Regions from separate parts of the Nocardioides salarius genome, predicted to be linked through region 2. Evidence: riboswitches for the same ligand, from Rfam matches in the RefSeq annotation. Region 2 holds a riboswitch; the other holds the start of a gene.
The links. A riboswitch is a leader RNA that binds a small molecule or an ion and turns the genes downstream of it on or off. The one in region 2 is predicted to bind thiamine pyrophosphate.
Positions count from the first base shown of each region.

Region 1: linked by a shared signal. The riboswitch ahead of JOE61_RS05870 (thiamine phosphate synthase) and the one ahead of JOE61_RS07980 (thiamine ABC transporter substrate-binding protein) in region 2 are both predicted to bind thiamine pyrophosphate.

Region 1 is NZ_JAFBBZ010000001.1:1,197,668-1,205,209, reverse strand. It holds gene JOE61_RS05890 (spermidine synthase) at 1-505, opposite strand, end outside; gene JOE61_RS05885 (hypothetical protein) at 616-852, shown strand; gene JOE61_RS05880 (fumarate hydratase) at 948-2,633, opposite strand; gene JOE61_RS05875 (DUF1707 SHOCT-like domain-containing protein) at 2,678-3,322, shown strand; TPP riboswitch at 3,847-3,956, shown strand; gene JOE61_RS05870 (thiamine phosphate synthase) at 3,952-4,554, shown strand; gene thiO (glycine oxidase ThiO) at 4,551-5,594, shown strand; gene thiS (sulfur carrier protein ThiS) at 5,591-5,785, shown strand; gene JOE61_RS05855 (thiazole synthase) at 5,782-6,570, shown strand; gene JOE61_RS05850 (thiamine phosphate synthase) at 6,567-7,163, shown strand; gene thiD (bifunctional hydroxymethylpyrimidine kinase/phosphomethylpyrimidine kinase) at 7,160-7,542, shown strand, end outside.
Region 2 is NZ_JAFBBZ010000001.1:1,634,634-1,642,175, reverse strand. It holds gene JOE61_RS08000 (SDR family oxidoreductase) at 1-189, shown strand, start outside; gene JOE61_RS07995 (MBL fold metallo-hydrolase) at 223-1,341, shown strand; gene JOE61_RS07990 (GNAT family N-acetyltransferase) at 1,495-1,935, opposite strand; gene JOE61_RS07985 (alpha/beta hydrolase) at 1,932-2,861, opposite strand; TPP riboswitch at 2,961-3,082, shown strand; gene JOE61_RS07980 (thiamine ABC transporter substrate-binding protein) at 3,081-4,166, shown strand; gene JOE61_RS07975 (ABC transporter permease) at 4,142-5,824, shown strand; gene JOE61_RS07970 (ABC transporter ATP-binding protein) at 5,824-6,870, shown strand; gene JOE61_RS07965 (phosphatase PAP2 family protein) at 6,896-7,542, shown strand, end outside.

The DNA.
Region 1 (7,542 bases), 440 kb from region 2:
GCACGGTGCGCAGGAAGGTGCGCTCGTAGAGCCCGGCGTTGCCCTCGTGCACCAGGTAGCCGGGCCCGTTGTCGACGTCGAGCAGCACCAGGTCGTAGGTCTGCGGACGGGCCTCGGCCATCGCCACCGCGATGTCGGCCGCGACGACGCTGACGCGCTCGTCGGCCAGCAGGGCGGGGCCGTGCGGCACGGTGCCGTCGCGCATCCAGCCGATCAGGGCCTCCTCGATCTCGACGACCGCGCACCGCTCGACACGGGAGTCGGCCAGCACCTCGTGCATCGTGTAGCCCAGGCCCAGCCCGCCGACGACCACCGCCCGCGGGTCGTCGACCACGGCGAGCGCGGCCGCGGCCAGGGCGCGCTCGCTGGCGACCTCGACGGTGTCCATCACGAAGACGCCGTTGGCGCGCAGCTCGAGCGAGGCCGGGGCGTTCTCGTCGCGGCGCTCGGTGAGCACCAGCTCGCCGCGCTCGGTCTCCGCCCTGGCGATCTCCACGTGGTCCACGCACGCATCCTGCCCGACGCGGCGAGGGGCCCACGCCCGCCGTGGGGGTGAGGTTGGTCCTGGGCCCGCCTGGCTAGCGTCGAGGGGACACCCCACCACGAGGAGGACCTGTGAGCCAGGGCCAGCACGAGCGCGAGCAGGAGCGCAAGCGCGACAAGCAGAGCGACGCCGACGAGACCGGTGAGGCGTCCTCGGGCGGCCAGGTCTCGTCGGTGCAGAACATGGACTCCGCCGGCGAGGAGATCTCCGACGACCAGGCGGTTGCCGGGCAGCCCGACGGTGAGAGCGGCCGCGTCGACGAGGGCCCCACGGGCCCCAACGCCCGCAGCGGTTCCGACGAGAACTGACCCGAGCCGGCACGAGTTCCTCGCGAGCCGGCGCCAGTTCCTGCCCACGGGCGGGAACTGGCGCCGGCTCGGCGTGAAGTAGCGCCGGCTCGGCGCTACTCGGCGGAGCGGACCCGGATCCCCGAGATCGGCACGGTCACCGCGCCACCGGGGTCGGTGAAGAAGTCGTTGCCCTTGTCGTCGACGACGATGAAGGCGGGGAAGTCCTCGACCTCGATCTTCCAGACCGCCTCCATGCCGAGCTCGGGGTACTCCAGCACCTCGACCGACTTGATGCAGTCCTGGGCCAGGCGGGCGGCGGGGCCACCGATCGAGCCGAGGTAGAAGCCGCCGTGCTCGCCGCACGACTCGGTGACCTGCTTGGAGCGGTTGCCCTTGGCGAGCATCACCATCGAGCCGCCCTCGGCCTGGAACGACTTCACGTAGGAGTCCATCCGACCCGCGGTGGTCGGCCCGAACGACCCGGAGGCGTAGCCCTCGGGGGTCTTGGCCGGGCCGGCGTAGTACACCGCGTGGTCCTTGAGGTACTGCGGCATGCCCTCGCCGGCGTCGAGGCGCTCCTGGATCTTGGCGTGTGCGATGTCGCGGGCCACGACCAGCGGCCCGGTCAGGGAGAGGCGGGTCTTGACCGGGTGCTTCGTGAGCTCGGCGAGGATGTCGGCCATCGGCTGGTTGAGGTCGATGCGCACCACGTCGGCCTCGGCCTGCAGGGCCTCGTCGGTGGTCTCGGGCAGGTAGTGCGCGGGATCCGTCTCGAGCTGCTCGAGGAAGACGCCCTCGGGGGTGATCTTGCCGAGCGCCTGCCGGTCGGCCGAGCAGGAGACGGCGATCGCGACGGGGCACGACGCGCCGTGGCGCGGCAGCCGCACGACGCGCACGTCGTGGCAGAAGTACTTGCCCCCGAACTGGGCGCCGATGCCGAACGACTGGGTCAGCTCGAAGACCTGCTCCTCCAGCTCGAGGTCGCGGAAGCCGTGGGCGTCCATCGAGCCCTCGGTGGGCAGGTTGTCGAGGTAGTGCGCCGAGGCGTACTTGGCGGTCTTGAGCGCGAACTCCGCGCTGGTGCCGCCGATGACCACGGCCAGGTGGTACGGCGGGCAGGCGGCCGTGCCGAGCGAGCGGATCTTCTCGTCGAGGAAGCTCAGCATCCGCTTCGGGTTGAGGATCGCCTTGGTCTCCTGGAACAGGAACGACTTGTTGGCCGACCCGCCGCCCTTGGCCATGAAGAGGAACTTGTACTCGGGCTTCCCCGAGGTCTGGGGCGTGGAGTAGATCTCGATCTGCGCCGGCAGGTTGGTGCCGGTGTTCTTCTCGTCGTACGTCGTCAGCGGCGCGAGCTGCGAGTAGCGCAGGTTGAGCTTGGTGTAGGCCTCGTGGACGCCGCGGCTGATCGCCTCGCCGTCGTCGATGCCGGTCAGCACGCCCTCGGACTTCTTGCCCATCACGATCGCGGTGCCGGTGTCCTGGCACATCGGCAGCACGCCGCCGGCGGAGATGTTGACGTTCTTGAGCAGGTCGGTGGCCACGAACCGGTCGTTGCCCGACGCATCGGGGTCGTCGATGATCTTGCGCAGCTGTGCCAGGTGGGCGGGGCGCAGGTAGTGGGCGATGTCGTGCATCGCCTCGGCGGTCAGGCGCTGGATCGCCTCCGGGCTGACCTTGAGGAAGGTCTGGCCCTCGACGTCGACGGTCGAGACGCCCTCGGTGGTGACCAACCGGTAGGGAGTGTCGTCCTTGCCGGTGGGCAGGAGGTCGGAGTAACGGAACTCGGCTTCGCTCACGAGCGCCCAGGGTACGCCGCGTGCGTCGGCACTACTCTGCGGGCATGGGAGAGATGGAGGAGCGCGCCCCGGACCCGTTGTCGATGCGGGTCTCGCACGCCGACCGGGAGCAGGTGGCCGAGGTGCTGCGTGTGGCGGCGGGCGAGGGCCGGCTCGACCTCGACGAGCTGGAGGAGCGCCTCGACCTCACCTGGGCGGCCAAGACGTACGCCGACCTGGTGCCGATCACGCACGACCTGCAGCCCGCTGTCGAGCCGCGGCCGCAGGTGCCGTCGCCCCGCCCGGCCAGCGCGCCGCACCACGTGCCCGAGCACCTGTCGTCGCGCTCGATCATGGGCGAGTGCAAGCGCCAGGGCGTGTGGCGGGTCCCCGCGCAGCACACGGCGTTCGCGCTGATGGGCAGCGTCCTGATCGACCTGCGCGAGGCCGTGCTCGAGAGCCACGAGACGCGCATCCAGGCCAGTGCCGTGATGGGCGAGGTGAAGGTCGTCGTGCCCGCCCACGTGCACGTCGTCGTCGACGGCACGCCGGTGATGGGCGACTACGGCCAGGGCAAGGACAAGGTGCCGGCCGCGCTCGGCCCCGACTCGCCCGTCGTGCGGGTGCAGGGCGTCGCGGTGATGGGCTCGGTGCAGGTGCAGCGGCTGCCCCCGCCCGGCACGCCGAAGAAGTACCTCGGCACCTACTGAGGCCGCGGCGGCGGCAGACGATCTCCTGCGGGGAGGTGCTTGTGCGGCTGGGCCGGATGCATGGGCACGCTCCCCATGGAGGGGGCATGCCCTCATGTCGAGCCTCGGGTGGCCGGCTGACGCGGGCGCGACGTAGCCGGAAGGACCGAAGGGCCCTTGACCGTCATCCGCTCCGCGGTGCCACATGTGTCATTGGACCCTTCGGTCCTTCCGGCTACGAGAGGCCCCGAAGCGCCCGCCACGCCGAGATCCGCGCAGCTCAGGAGACTCCGCTCCGGGCCCGTAGTCGAACGGGCACAACGGCATGATCCCTCGGGATGAGGTCCGTCCAAGGCGGGATCCTGATGCCGGATGGCGGGTTGTGCCCGTTTGACTACGATCCACCGACCCCGGGCAGCCGACTGGCGCGACCGCTTCGGCGCCATCTACTTCGTCGACCCCACCGGCACCCGCCGCATCGACCACGCCGCGTGAGACCGCGGCAAGGGCCTTGACGTCCCCGCCCACCCCCGCGCTAGGTTCGTCTCGTCCACCACGGGAGCTCGCGGCAGCGGGCTGAGAGGGAGCTGAGCCGCTCCGACCGTCGAACCTGATCCGGGTAAAGCCGGCGAAGGAAGCGAGGAGCGATGGTGCTGCCACGTCTGTTCTGCCTGGTCGGCCCTGCCGACGACCTGTCCGTCCTGCCCGAGCTGGCCCGGCTGGGGGTGCGCGGCTTCCAGGTGCGCGCCAAGCACGAGCTCGTGCCCCTCGCCGACCGCGACATCCTCGCCCTCGCGCGCAGCGTGGTCGTGGCGGTGCGCCCGCACGGTGCCACCGTCGTGGTCGACGACCGCGTCGACGTGGCGCTGGCGGCCGGCGCTGACGGGGTGCACCTCGGAGCGCTCGACCTGCCGGTCGCCGATGCGCGCCGTCTGGCGCCCCGCCTGCTGGTCGGGGCGACGTGCCGCGACGCCGACGACGTACGCCGCGCCGCCGACGACGGTGCCGACTACGCCGGCCTCGGCCCGGTCTTCGACACCGTGAGCAAGCCCGGCCTGCCGCCGGCACTGGGCCTCGAGGCGGTCAGCGCCGCGACCGGAAGCCTGCCGCTGCTGGCCATCGGCGGCATCGACGCCGCCCGGGCCCGACAGGCGCGAGCCGCCGGCGCCCACGGGGTCGCCGTCATCGGCGCCCTGTGGCGACAACCCGACCCGCTGCACGCCGCCCGGGAGCTGCTCGACGCCGTCGCGTGAGCCGGGGGAGCACGGCCCGGGTCGAGGTGCTCGGGGCCGGGATCGTGGGCCTCGCGGTCGCCGACGAGCTGCTGCGGCGTGGCCACGACGTACGCGTCGTCGACCCCGCGCCTGCCCGAGGCGCCTCCTGGGCCGCCGCCGGGATGCTGAGCCCCGCCGCCGAGGTCTCGCACGACGAGCCGGCGCTGCTCGACCTCGGGCGCCGCAGCCAGGCACTGTGGCCGGGCTGGGCCGCGCGGCTGGGGTTGGCGACCTCGTCGACCGGCACGCTCCTGGTCGGCCGCGACGCCGCCGACCTGCAGGAGGTCGACCGCCAGGCGGCGCTCGTGCGCCGGCTCGGTGGCCGCGTCGAGGAGCTCGACTCCCGCGGCGTGCGTGACCTCGAGCCCGGTCTGGCCGGACGGGTGCTGGGCGGCGCCCTGCTGCCCGACGACCACAGCATCGACCCCCGCCAGGTGCTGGCCGCGCTGCTCGAGCGGGTGCCCGTGCAGCCCGAGCCCGGGCCGCCCGGCTGGGCCGAGGTCACGGTGCTCGCCACCGGCTCGACCCCGCCGGCGGCGTACGTCGACAGGGCCGGCCTGCCGCCCGGGCTGGTGCGCGGCGTGCGCGGCGAGGTGCTGCGCGCGCGCACCGACGACCCGCCCGGACGCACGGTGCGCGGCTGGGCGCGAGGCCGCGCCGTCTACGTGGTGCCCCGGGCGGGCGGCGAGGTCGTCGTGGGCGCCACCAGCGAGGAGCACGACGCCCCGCCGGTGGTCACCCTCGGCGGGCTGCACGCCCTGCTCGAGGCCGCCCGCGAGCTGCTGCCCGGCCTCGACCGCGCCGAGCTGGTCGAGGCGCTCGCCCGCGACCGGCCGGGCACCGTCGACGGGCTGCCCCTCGTCGGGCCCACCCCCGACCCCGCGCTGGTCATGGCCACCGGCCACTTCCGCCACGGCGTGCTGCTGGCGCCGCTGACCGCCGAGCTGGTCGCCGACCACCTCGACACCGGCCGGGTCGACCCGGCCATCGACCCCCGACGACTCCTGGAGAACCGATGAGACCCACCGAGCAGATCCTGCTCAACGGGCGGCCGGCGCCGCTCGTCGAGACGGTGCGCGACCTCGTGCCCGACCCCGACGGCCGCGCGGTCGCCGTCAACGGCGACGTGGTGCCGCGCGCCGAGCACGCCTCGCGCCGGCTGCGCGCCGGCGACGTCGTCGACGTGGTGACGGCGGTGCAGGGCGGATGAGCGACGTGACGGCAAGCGGGCTGCCCGCCCTGCGGGTGGCGGGGGAGGAGCTCCCCTCGCGCCTCTTCCTGGGCACCGGCGGGCTGCCGCACCTGTCCCTCCTGCCCGCCGTCCTCGAGGCCGCCGACCCGGCGCTGGTGACGGTCTCGGTGCGCCGCACCTCGAGCACCGGGGCCGGCGGGCTCCTCGACCTGCTGCGGACCGCGGGCGTGCGGCTGCTGCCCAACACCGCCGGCTGCACCTCGGCGCGCGAGGCGGTGCTGACCGCCCGCCTGGCCCGCGAGGCGCTCGACACGTCGTGGGTCAAGCTCGAGGTGATCGGTGACGAGACCAGCCTGATGCCCGACGTCGTCGAGCTCCTCGACGCGGCCGCGACGCTGGTGCGCGACGGCTTCACCGTGCTGCCCTACACGACCGCCGACCCGGTGCTCGCGCGTCGGCTCGAGGACGTCGGGTGCGCCGCGGTGATGCCGCTGGGCTCGCCGATCGGCTCCGGGCTGGGCGTCCTCGACCCGTACGCCGTCGAGGCCGTCGTCGCGGCGGTCGACGTGCCCGTCGTCCTCGACGCCGGGGTCGGCACCGCCAGCGACGCCGCCCTGGCGATCGAGCTGGGTTGCGCGGCGGTGCTCGCCGCGAGCGCGGTCACCCGGGCCGAGGACCCGGTGGCGATGGCCGGCGCGCTGGCCCACGCGGTCGAGGCGGGCGCGCTGGCGCGCGCCGCGGGGCGGATCCCGCGCCGGGCCGTGGCCCGCGCCTCGAGCCCGACCGCCGGGAGGATCGCGTGAACGCCCCGCCGTCGCCGTTGCCCCGGTTGCTGCTGCTCACCGACCGGGCCCAGCTCGCCAAGGGCCGCGGCCTCAGCGCCACGGTCGCCGAGTGCGCGGCCGCCGGCCTCGGGGCCGTGCTGGTGCGTGAGCACGACCTCGCACCCGGCGCCCATGCCGCGCTGGTCGAGACGCTGCTGGCGGTGCCGGGGCTCACGGTGCTCACCTCCCGCCGCCCCCACCCCGCGGCCCACGGGCTGCACCTGGCCGCCCACCAGCCCGCGCCGACGACCGGACGCTTCGGACGCTCCTGCCACGACGCGGGCGAGCTGGCCCGGGCCGGGGCCGAGGGGGCGGCCTGGGCCACCCTCTCGCCGTACGCCGCCAGCGCGAGCAAGCCCGGCCACGGACCGCCGGTCGACCCGGGGCTCGCGCGGCTGCCCGGCGCGCCGCCCGTCTGGGCGCTCGGCGGCATCGACGCCACGAACGCCGCCGACGCGCTGCGCCACGGCGCCGCGGGGGTGGCGGTGATGGGCGCGGTGATGCGCGCCCGTGAGCCGGCCGCGCAGGTCGTCGACCTGCTGGCGACCCTCGACCAGGAGGGCCAGCGATGACAGCCACCCACGCCACCCCGCCGGTGGTGCTCAGCGTCGCCGGCACCGACTCGGGCGGCGCCGCCGGCACCGCGGCCGACCTGACCACCTTCGCCGCCCTCGGCACCCACGGGGCCTGCGTCGTCACCGCGGTGACCGCCCAGGACACCACCGGGGTGCGCGACGTGCACCCCGTGCCCCTGACCAGCGTCGCGGCCCAGCTCGACGCGGTGCTCGAGGACCTGCCCGTGGCCGCCGCCAAGACCGGCATGCTCGGCAGCGCCGACGTGGTCCGCCTCGTCGCCGAGCGGCTCGGCGGCCATCGACTGGTCGTCGACCCGGTGCTGGTCGCCACCAGCGGGGCGGTGCTCGGCGGCGCCGACGTGGTCCGCGCCTACGT
Region 2 (7,542 bases):
CAGCCCGAGATGATGGACCAGCTCGAGACGAAGACGCCGCTGGGGCGCGTGGGCGAGGCCGAGGACATCGCGGCGGCAGTGCTCTACCTGGCCTCGCGCGCCGGGCAGTACGTCACCGGCAAGGTGCTCGAGGTCGACGGCGGCATCCAGCAGCCGAACCTCGACCTCGGCATGCCGGACCTCGGGTGAGCCGCCCCGGGGGCGGGGCCTAGGGTCGGTCGGGTGACCGCGTCAACCAGTTCTCCCCAGCCCGGCCAGCAGCCCGACAAGCAGCCCGGCCAGCCGCCCCGCGGCGGCACGCCCACGGCGTACGCCGTCTCTCCCGACTCCGGCGAGCACTGGACCGTCGAGGGGGCCTGGGAGGTCGCGCCCGGCATCCACCGGATCCCGCTGCCGCTGCCGATGGACGGGCTCAAGGCGATCAACGTCTACACGATCGAGACCGACGACGGGCTGACCCTGGTCGACGGCGGCTGGGCGATCCCCGAGGCGCGCGAGCTGCTCGACCGGTGCCTGAAGGGGATCGGGGCCGGCTTCGGCGACATCACGCGGTTCCTGGTCACCCACGTGCACCGCGACCACTTCACGATGGCCACCGTGCTGGGCCGCGAGCTCGGCGTCGACGTGGCGCTCGGTGCCGAGGAGAAGCCCGCGCTCGACCTGCTCAACAACGCCGGCGACCTCACCGAGAACCCGTTCGCGGCGGTGCTGCGCTCGGCCGGCGCCCACGACGTCGCCGAGGTGTGGCTCGGTGTCGGCGAGGACGACCCCGACCTCACGCAGTGGCAGTACCCCACCACCTGGCTCGACGGCGACCAGCGCATCGCGGTCGGCGCCCGGGTGCTCGACGCCGTGCACACGCCGGGCCACACCCCCGGCCACTACGTCTTCGCCGAGGCCGACGCGGGCCTGCTCTTCGCCGGCGACCACGTGCTGCCCACGATCACCCCGTCGATCGGCTTCACGGTGCCCCCGATGGACCAGCCGCTGGGCCACTTCATGGCCTCGCTGACCCGGGTGCGCTCGCTGCCCGACCTGCGGGTGCTGCCGGCCCACGGCCCGGTCTCGCCGTCGACCCACGCCCGCGTCGACGAGCTGCTGGCCTTCCACGAGGACCGGCTCGACCAGAGCCTCGCCGCCCTGGCGGGCGGACCCCTGACCAGCCACGACGTCGCCGGCCACCTCGGCTGGACCCGCCACGAGAAGGCCTACGACAGCCTCGACGTCTTCAGCCAGGGCATGGCCGCCATGGAGACCAAGGCCCACCTCGAGCTCCTGCACGCCCGCGGCCGGGTCGCCCGCGAGGAGACCGAGGCGGGCGTCCTCTTCACCGCCACCTGACCCGTTGGTCGAGCAGTGACGAGCGCCAGCGAGGAGCGTCGCCGAGACCCGGCGAGCGGCCCACTCGCCGGACGCCGGGTGGTTGCGGGGTCTCGTCGACGCTCGAGCCTTCGGCCCTCGCTGCTCGACCAACGGCGGTGCCCCGGCGGCGGGCTACGCGCCGTGGGGGAGGCGCATCGGCACGTGCGGGATGCCGTCCTCGAGGAACTCCGGGCCGTCGGGGATGAAGCCGAAGGTGGCGTACCAGCCGGTCAGCGGGGACTGGGCGTCGAGCACGACGTCGCGGTCGGGGCAGACGTCGAGGGCGGTGCGCACCAGCTGGTCGGCGAGCCCGCGGCCACGGGCGGCGGGGGCCAGCAGCACCCGCCCGACCCGCCAGGTGGTGGCGTCGTCGAGCACCCGCGCGTAGCCGACCAGCTCGCCGTCGTCGGTGAGCAGCACGTGGCGGGTGCCGGGCTCGGGGTCGCGGCCGTCGAGGTCGGGGTAGGCGCACTCCTGCTCGACGACGAAGACCTGCTGGCGCAGCCGCCACACGTCGTACGCCGCCGCGGCGTCGAGGGCGGCGAAGGGCTGGGCGCTGATGGCGAGGGTCATCGCAGGAACTCCAGGGTGGTGGCCCAGGCGCGGGCGGCCTCGGGGATGCCCGGCAGCAGCGGGTAGACGTGGATCGCGCCGGGCTCCTCGACGTAGGTCAGGTCCCACCCGGCGTCGGCGGCGCGGTCGGCGAGGCGTCGGCAGGCCGGCACCAGCAGGTCGCGGGTGCCGCACAGCACCAGCGTCGGCGGCAGGTCGCCGAGCTCGCCGAGCGCGGGGGAGACCTCGGTGCGGGCCAGGTCGGCGTGGTCGTCGGGCGCGTCGTCGGGCACCCCGGCCCACCAGCGCGCGTAGAGCCGCAGCGACGAGGTGTGCAGCCACGGGTCGCGCCGGTCGAACCACGAGGTGGCCGGGCTCGAGGTGGTCAGGTCGACCCAGGGCGAGACCAGCAGCAACCGCTCGGGGCGCACCTGCCCCCGCTCGCGCAGCGCCTGGGCCAGCGCCAGGGCGAGCCCGCCGCCGGCGGAGTCGCCGCCCAGCAGCAGCCCGCCGAGCCCGGGGCCGGTGCCCCATCGCGTCACCAGCTCGGCCAGCGGATCGAGGGAGTCGCGCCAGGTGTGCTCGGGGGCCAGCGGGTAGTCGGGCAGCAGCACGCGTACGCCGAGCGCGTCGGCCAGGCGGGCGGCGTACCGGACGTGCACGGGGTCGAGGGGCGAGACGAACCCGCCCCCGTGCAGCCAGACCAGGGTGCGGGCCGGGGAGGTGCCGCGCCGGGTCAGCACGTGCACGGGGAAGCCCGCGGAGTCGTCGACCTCGTGCTCGAAGCGCAGCCCGAAGGCCGGGACCGACCGGGTCGGCAGCCGGCGGTCGAGCCCGGCGTGGGAGGACTCCACCGAGGCGCGCTCGGCGGCGGGGTCGGTGACCGCGCCGGCGCCGCGCAGGCGCGGCACGACGAGGGCCAGCAGGTCGTGGCGCAGGCTCGGCATGCCGCCCATCCCACCATGCGCCCGCCCACCTGCACGGGCGGAGCCGACCGGGCAGCCGACCGGGGGCCACGCCCCTCGACACCGCCGGATACCCTCGACGACGACAGACAGGGGAGCACCCGCCCGGCCCGGCCGGGGTGGTGCTGAGAGTGCGGACACGCCGCAGACCCTCCGAACCTGCTCCGGTTAAGACCGGCGAAGGGAGTCCAGATGCGACGCATGCGCATGCACATCCACCCGACGAGGACCGCGGTGGCCGCCGTCCTGGCGCTGGCCGTGAGCGGCTGCTCGCTGGTCGGCACGGGCGACGACGAGTCGGCCTCCGACCCGGCCGGGGGCGGTGACGAGGCGGGCGGCACCGTCGTGCTCGTCACCCACGACAGCTTCTACCTGCCCGAGGAGCTCGTGGCGGACTTCGAGCGCGAGAGCGGCTACGACCTCGAGCAGCGCGCCGGCGGCGACGCGGGCGCGCTGACCAGCCAGCTGGTGCTCAACACCGACAGCCCGATCGGCGACGTCGCCTTCGGCGTCGACAACACCTTCGGCTCCCGCGCCCTCGAGGCCGACGTCTTCGAGCCGACCGACCTCGAGACCCCCGCCGGGGTCGAGGAGAACGCGCTGCCCGGCGACGACGAGGGCGCCCTGGTCGCCGTCGACACCGGCAACGTGTGCGTCAACGTCGACACCACCTGGTTCGCCGAGCGCGACCTCGATGCGCCCGAGACCCTCGACGACCTCACCGACCCGGCCTACGAGGGCCTCTTCGTCACCCCCGGCGCCACCACCAGCTCGCCCGGCTTCGCGTTCCTGCTCACCACGATCGCGGCGTACGGCGACGACTGGCAGGACTACTGGGAGGACCTGCTCGACAACGACGCCAAGGTCGTCAAGGGCTGGGAGGACGCCTACCAGGTCGACTTCACCCAGGGCGGCGGCAAGGGCGACCGGCCGGTCGTGACCTCCTACGACTCCTCGCCCGCCTTCACCGTCGACGGCGAGGGTGGCACGACGACCCGGGCGCTGCTCGACACCTGCTACGAGCAGGTCGAGTACGCCGGCGTGCTGCGCGGCGCCGACAACCCCGAGGGCGCCCGCGCGGTCGTCGAGTGGCTGGTCTCGCCCGCGGTGCAGGAGGCGCTGCCCTCGTCGATGTACGTCTACCCGGCCGTCGAGGGCACCGAGCTGCCCGCGGAGTGGGCCGACCTCACCGAGCGTCCCTCCGACCCCTGGTCGGTGGACCCCGACGAGATCGACGCGAACCGCGACGAGTGGCTGCAGGAGTGGAACGAGCTGGTCAGCCGCTGATGACCACCCCGCGCCGCCTGCTCGGCCTGGTCGCGCTGGCCGGGCTGCCGCTGGCGGTGCTCGGGGTGTTCTTCGTGCTGCCCGTCTCGGGCATGGTCGCGCGCGGCTTCGTCACCGACGGCGACCTCGACGTCGGCGGGGTGCTCGAGGTGCTCACCCGGGCCCGCACCGGCCGGGTGCTGTGGTTCACGGTGTGGTCCTCGGCGGTGGCCACCGTGCTGGCGGTGGTCCTCGGGCTGCCCGCCGCGTACGCCCTGCACCGGCTGCGCTGGCCGGGTCGCCGCGCGGTGCGGGCGGCGCTGCTGGTGCCGTTCGTGCTGCCGACCGTGGTGGTCGGCGTCGCCTTCCGCCAGCTGCTGGGGGAGTCGGGCCCGGTGGTCGCCCTCACCGGCGGCCGGGTCGACCTCGACGGCACCGCCGCCGGCATCGTCGCAGGCCTCGTCTTCTTCAACGTCGCCGTGGTGATCCGCGGCGTCGGCGCCGCCTGGGAGGGCCTCGACGCCCGGCCCGGGGAGGCCGCGGCCGCGCTGGGCGCCTCCCCGGCCCAGGTCTTCCGCACCGTGACCTGGCCGATGCTGCGCCCGGCGGTGGTCTCCTCGGCCAGCGTCGTCTTCCTCTTCTGCGCCACCGCCTTCGGCGTCGTGCTCACCCTCGGCGGGCTGCGCTACTCCTCGGTGGAGACCGAGATCTACCTGCTCACCACCGAGCTGCTCGACCTGCAGGCCGCCGCGGCGCTGTCGGTGCTGCAGCTGGTCGCCGTGGTGGCGCTGCTGGTCGTGGCCGGTCGCCTGCGCGCCGTCCCCGACCCGACCCTGGCGCGCAGCACCGCGCGGCCGCACCGGCCCCGGCGCAGCGACGTGCCCCAGCTGGTGGCGACGGCGCTGCTGCTGGTGCTGGTCGCGGCCCCGGTCGCCACCCTGGTCGTCGGCTCGCTGCGCGTCGACGGCGCGTGGTCGCTGGCCTACTACCGCGCCCTGGGCGGCGGCGCCGAGCTGCAGGCGCTCCCGGTGCCGGTGACCGGGGCCCTGGTCACCTCGCTGCGCACCGCCGTCGACGCCACCTGGATGGCGCTGCTGCTCGGCGGGCTGATCGCCGTCGTGCTGACCCGCCGCTCGCGCAGCCGCTCCGAGCGCCGGGTGCGCTCGGTGCTCGACGGGCTCTTCATGCTGCCGCTGGGCGTCTCGGCGGTGACCCTGGGCTTCGGCTTCTTCATCACCCTCGACTCCCCGCCGCTCGACCTGCGCGAGTCGCCGGTGCTGGTGCCGCTGGCCCAGGCGCTGGTGGCGATGCCGCTGGTGGTGCGCACCCTGGTGCCGGTGCTGGCCGGCGTCGACGACCGGCAGCGCCAGGCCGCGGCCTCCCTGGGCGCCGGCCCGCTGCGCGCCATGGCCACCGCCGACCTGCCGGTGGTGTGGCGCCCGCTGCTGGCCGCCTCCGGCTTCGCGTTCGCGATCTCGCTGGGCGAGTTCGGCGCCACCTCCTTCCTGGCCCGCCCCTCCGACCCCACGCTGCCGGTGCTGATCTTCCGGCTCATCGGCCGCCCCGGCGAGCTCAGCTACGGCACCGCCCTGGCCGCCTCGGTGGTGCTGGCCGCCACCACCGCGGTCGTCGTGCTCGCCGTCGAGCGGCTGCGCGTGCCCTCCCTAGGAGCCTTCTGATGCTGTCCCTGACCGACGTCGACGTCTCCTACGACGGGGTGCCCGCGGTGCGCGGGGTCTCCCTCGACCTGCCCGACGGTCAGGTGCTGGCGGTGCTGGGCCCCTCGGGCTGCGGCAAGTCGACCCTGCTGCGCGCGGTCGCCGGGCTCGAGCCGAGCAGCGGGTCGATCCGTTGGGACGGCCACGACCTGGCCCGGGTGCCCACCCACAAGCGCGGCTTCGCGCTGATGTTCCAGGACGGCCAGCTCTTCGGCCACCTCAGCGTCGGGCGCAACGTGGGCTACGCGCTGCGCCTGCGCCGCACGCCGGGCGCCGCGCAGCGCGTCGAGGAGCTGCTCGAGCTCGTCGGGCTCGAGGGGTACGCCGACCGGCTGCCCGCGACCCTCTCGGGCGGCGAGCGGCAGCGGGTCGCGCTGGCCCGGGCGCTGGCCGTGCAGCCCCGGCTGCTGCTGCTCGACGAGCCGCTCTCGGCCCTCGACGCGGGGCTGCGCGAGCGGCTGGCCGGCGACCTGCGCGACATCCTGCGCCGCGCCGGCACCACCGCGCTGATGGTCACCCACGACCACGACGAGGCCTTCACCGTCGCCGACCGGCTCGCGGTGATGCGCGCCGGCCACCTGGTGCAGGAGGGCGGCATCGAGGAGGTCTGGCGCGCGCCGGTCGACACCGCCACCGCGCTCTTCCTGGGCTACGCGCGCGTGCTCGAGGGCGCGCCCGCCCGGCGGGTGCTGGCGGCCGCCGACCAGCGCCCCGGTGACGAGCAGCGTGCCGTCGCGGTCGCCGTACGCCGCTCGGCGCTGCAGGTGGCGGGCGACGGGCGGCTGGCCGGGACGCTGCGCTCGCTGCGCGCCACGCCCGAGCTGCAGCGCCTGGTCGTCGACGTCGACGAGGTGGGCGAGTGCGACGCCGTGGCCGGTCTCGACCGGCGCCTGGGTCCCGGCGACCGGGTGCGGCTGCGGGTCGACGCGACCCGCACGGCGGTGCTGCCCGAGGGGCTGCCCGAGGCGCTGCCCGAGGCGCTGCCCGGCGCGCCGGACGGCGCGTGAGCCCCGTTCACTAGACTCCGACCCCGTGTACCGCCGCGCCTATGCCCTCCTCGTGGGCACCGCCCTCGCCATGGGCCTGTGGGCCATCATCACCGCGCTGATCCTCGACAAGCGGCTGGTCGACCCCGAGGGCAGCTTCCTGGGCCCGTCGTGGCTGCGGCTGCCGCTGCTGCTGACCGGGGCGCTGCTGCTCGACCTGCTGCCGCGCTCGCTGTGGTTCGGCAAGGGACACCCCGTGGCGATGGTGCAGGTGGCGCGCGAGCGGCTGCGCTCGCACTGGAACCGGGAGCGGCTCACGCTGGTGGTGCTGGGCATCGTCAGCTTCTACGTGACCTACGTCTGCTACCGCAACCTCAAGTCGTTCCTGCCGTTCATGATCGAGACGAAGTACGACCGCGAGCTGCACCTGCTCGACCGGGCGCTGTTCTTCGGCAACGACCCGGCGATCGTGCTGCACGGGCTGCTGGGCACCGACGTGGTGGCCTACCTGCTGTCCTACATCTACCTGTGGTTCCTGCCGCTGGTGCCGCTGGCGCTGACGGCCTGGCTGGTGTGGTCGCGCAACATGTCCTACGGCTACTGGTTCGTGACCTCGCAGTGCATCGCCTGGAGCCTCGGCACCCTCTCCTACTACGCGCTGCCGACGCTGGGCCCCGGCCTGGAGTACGTCTC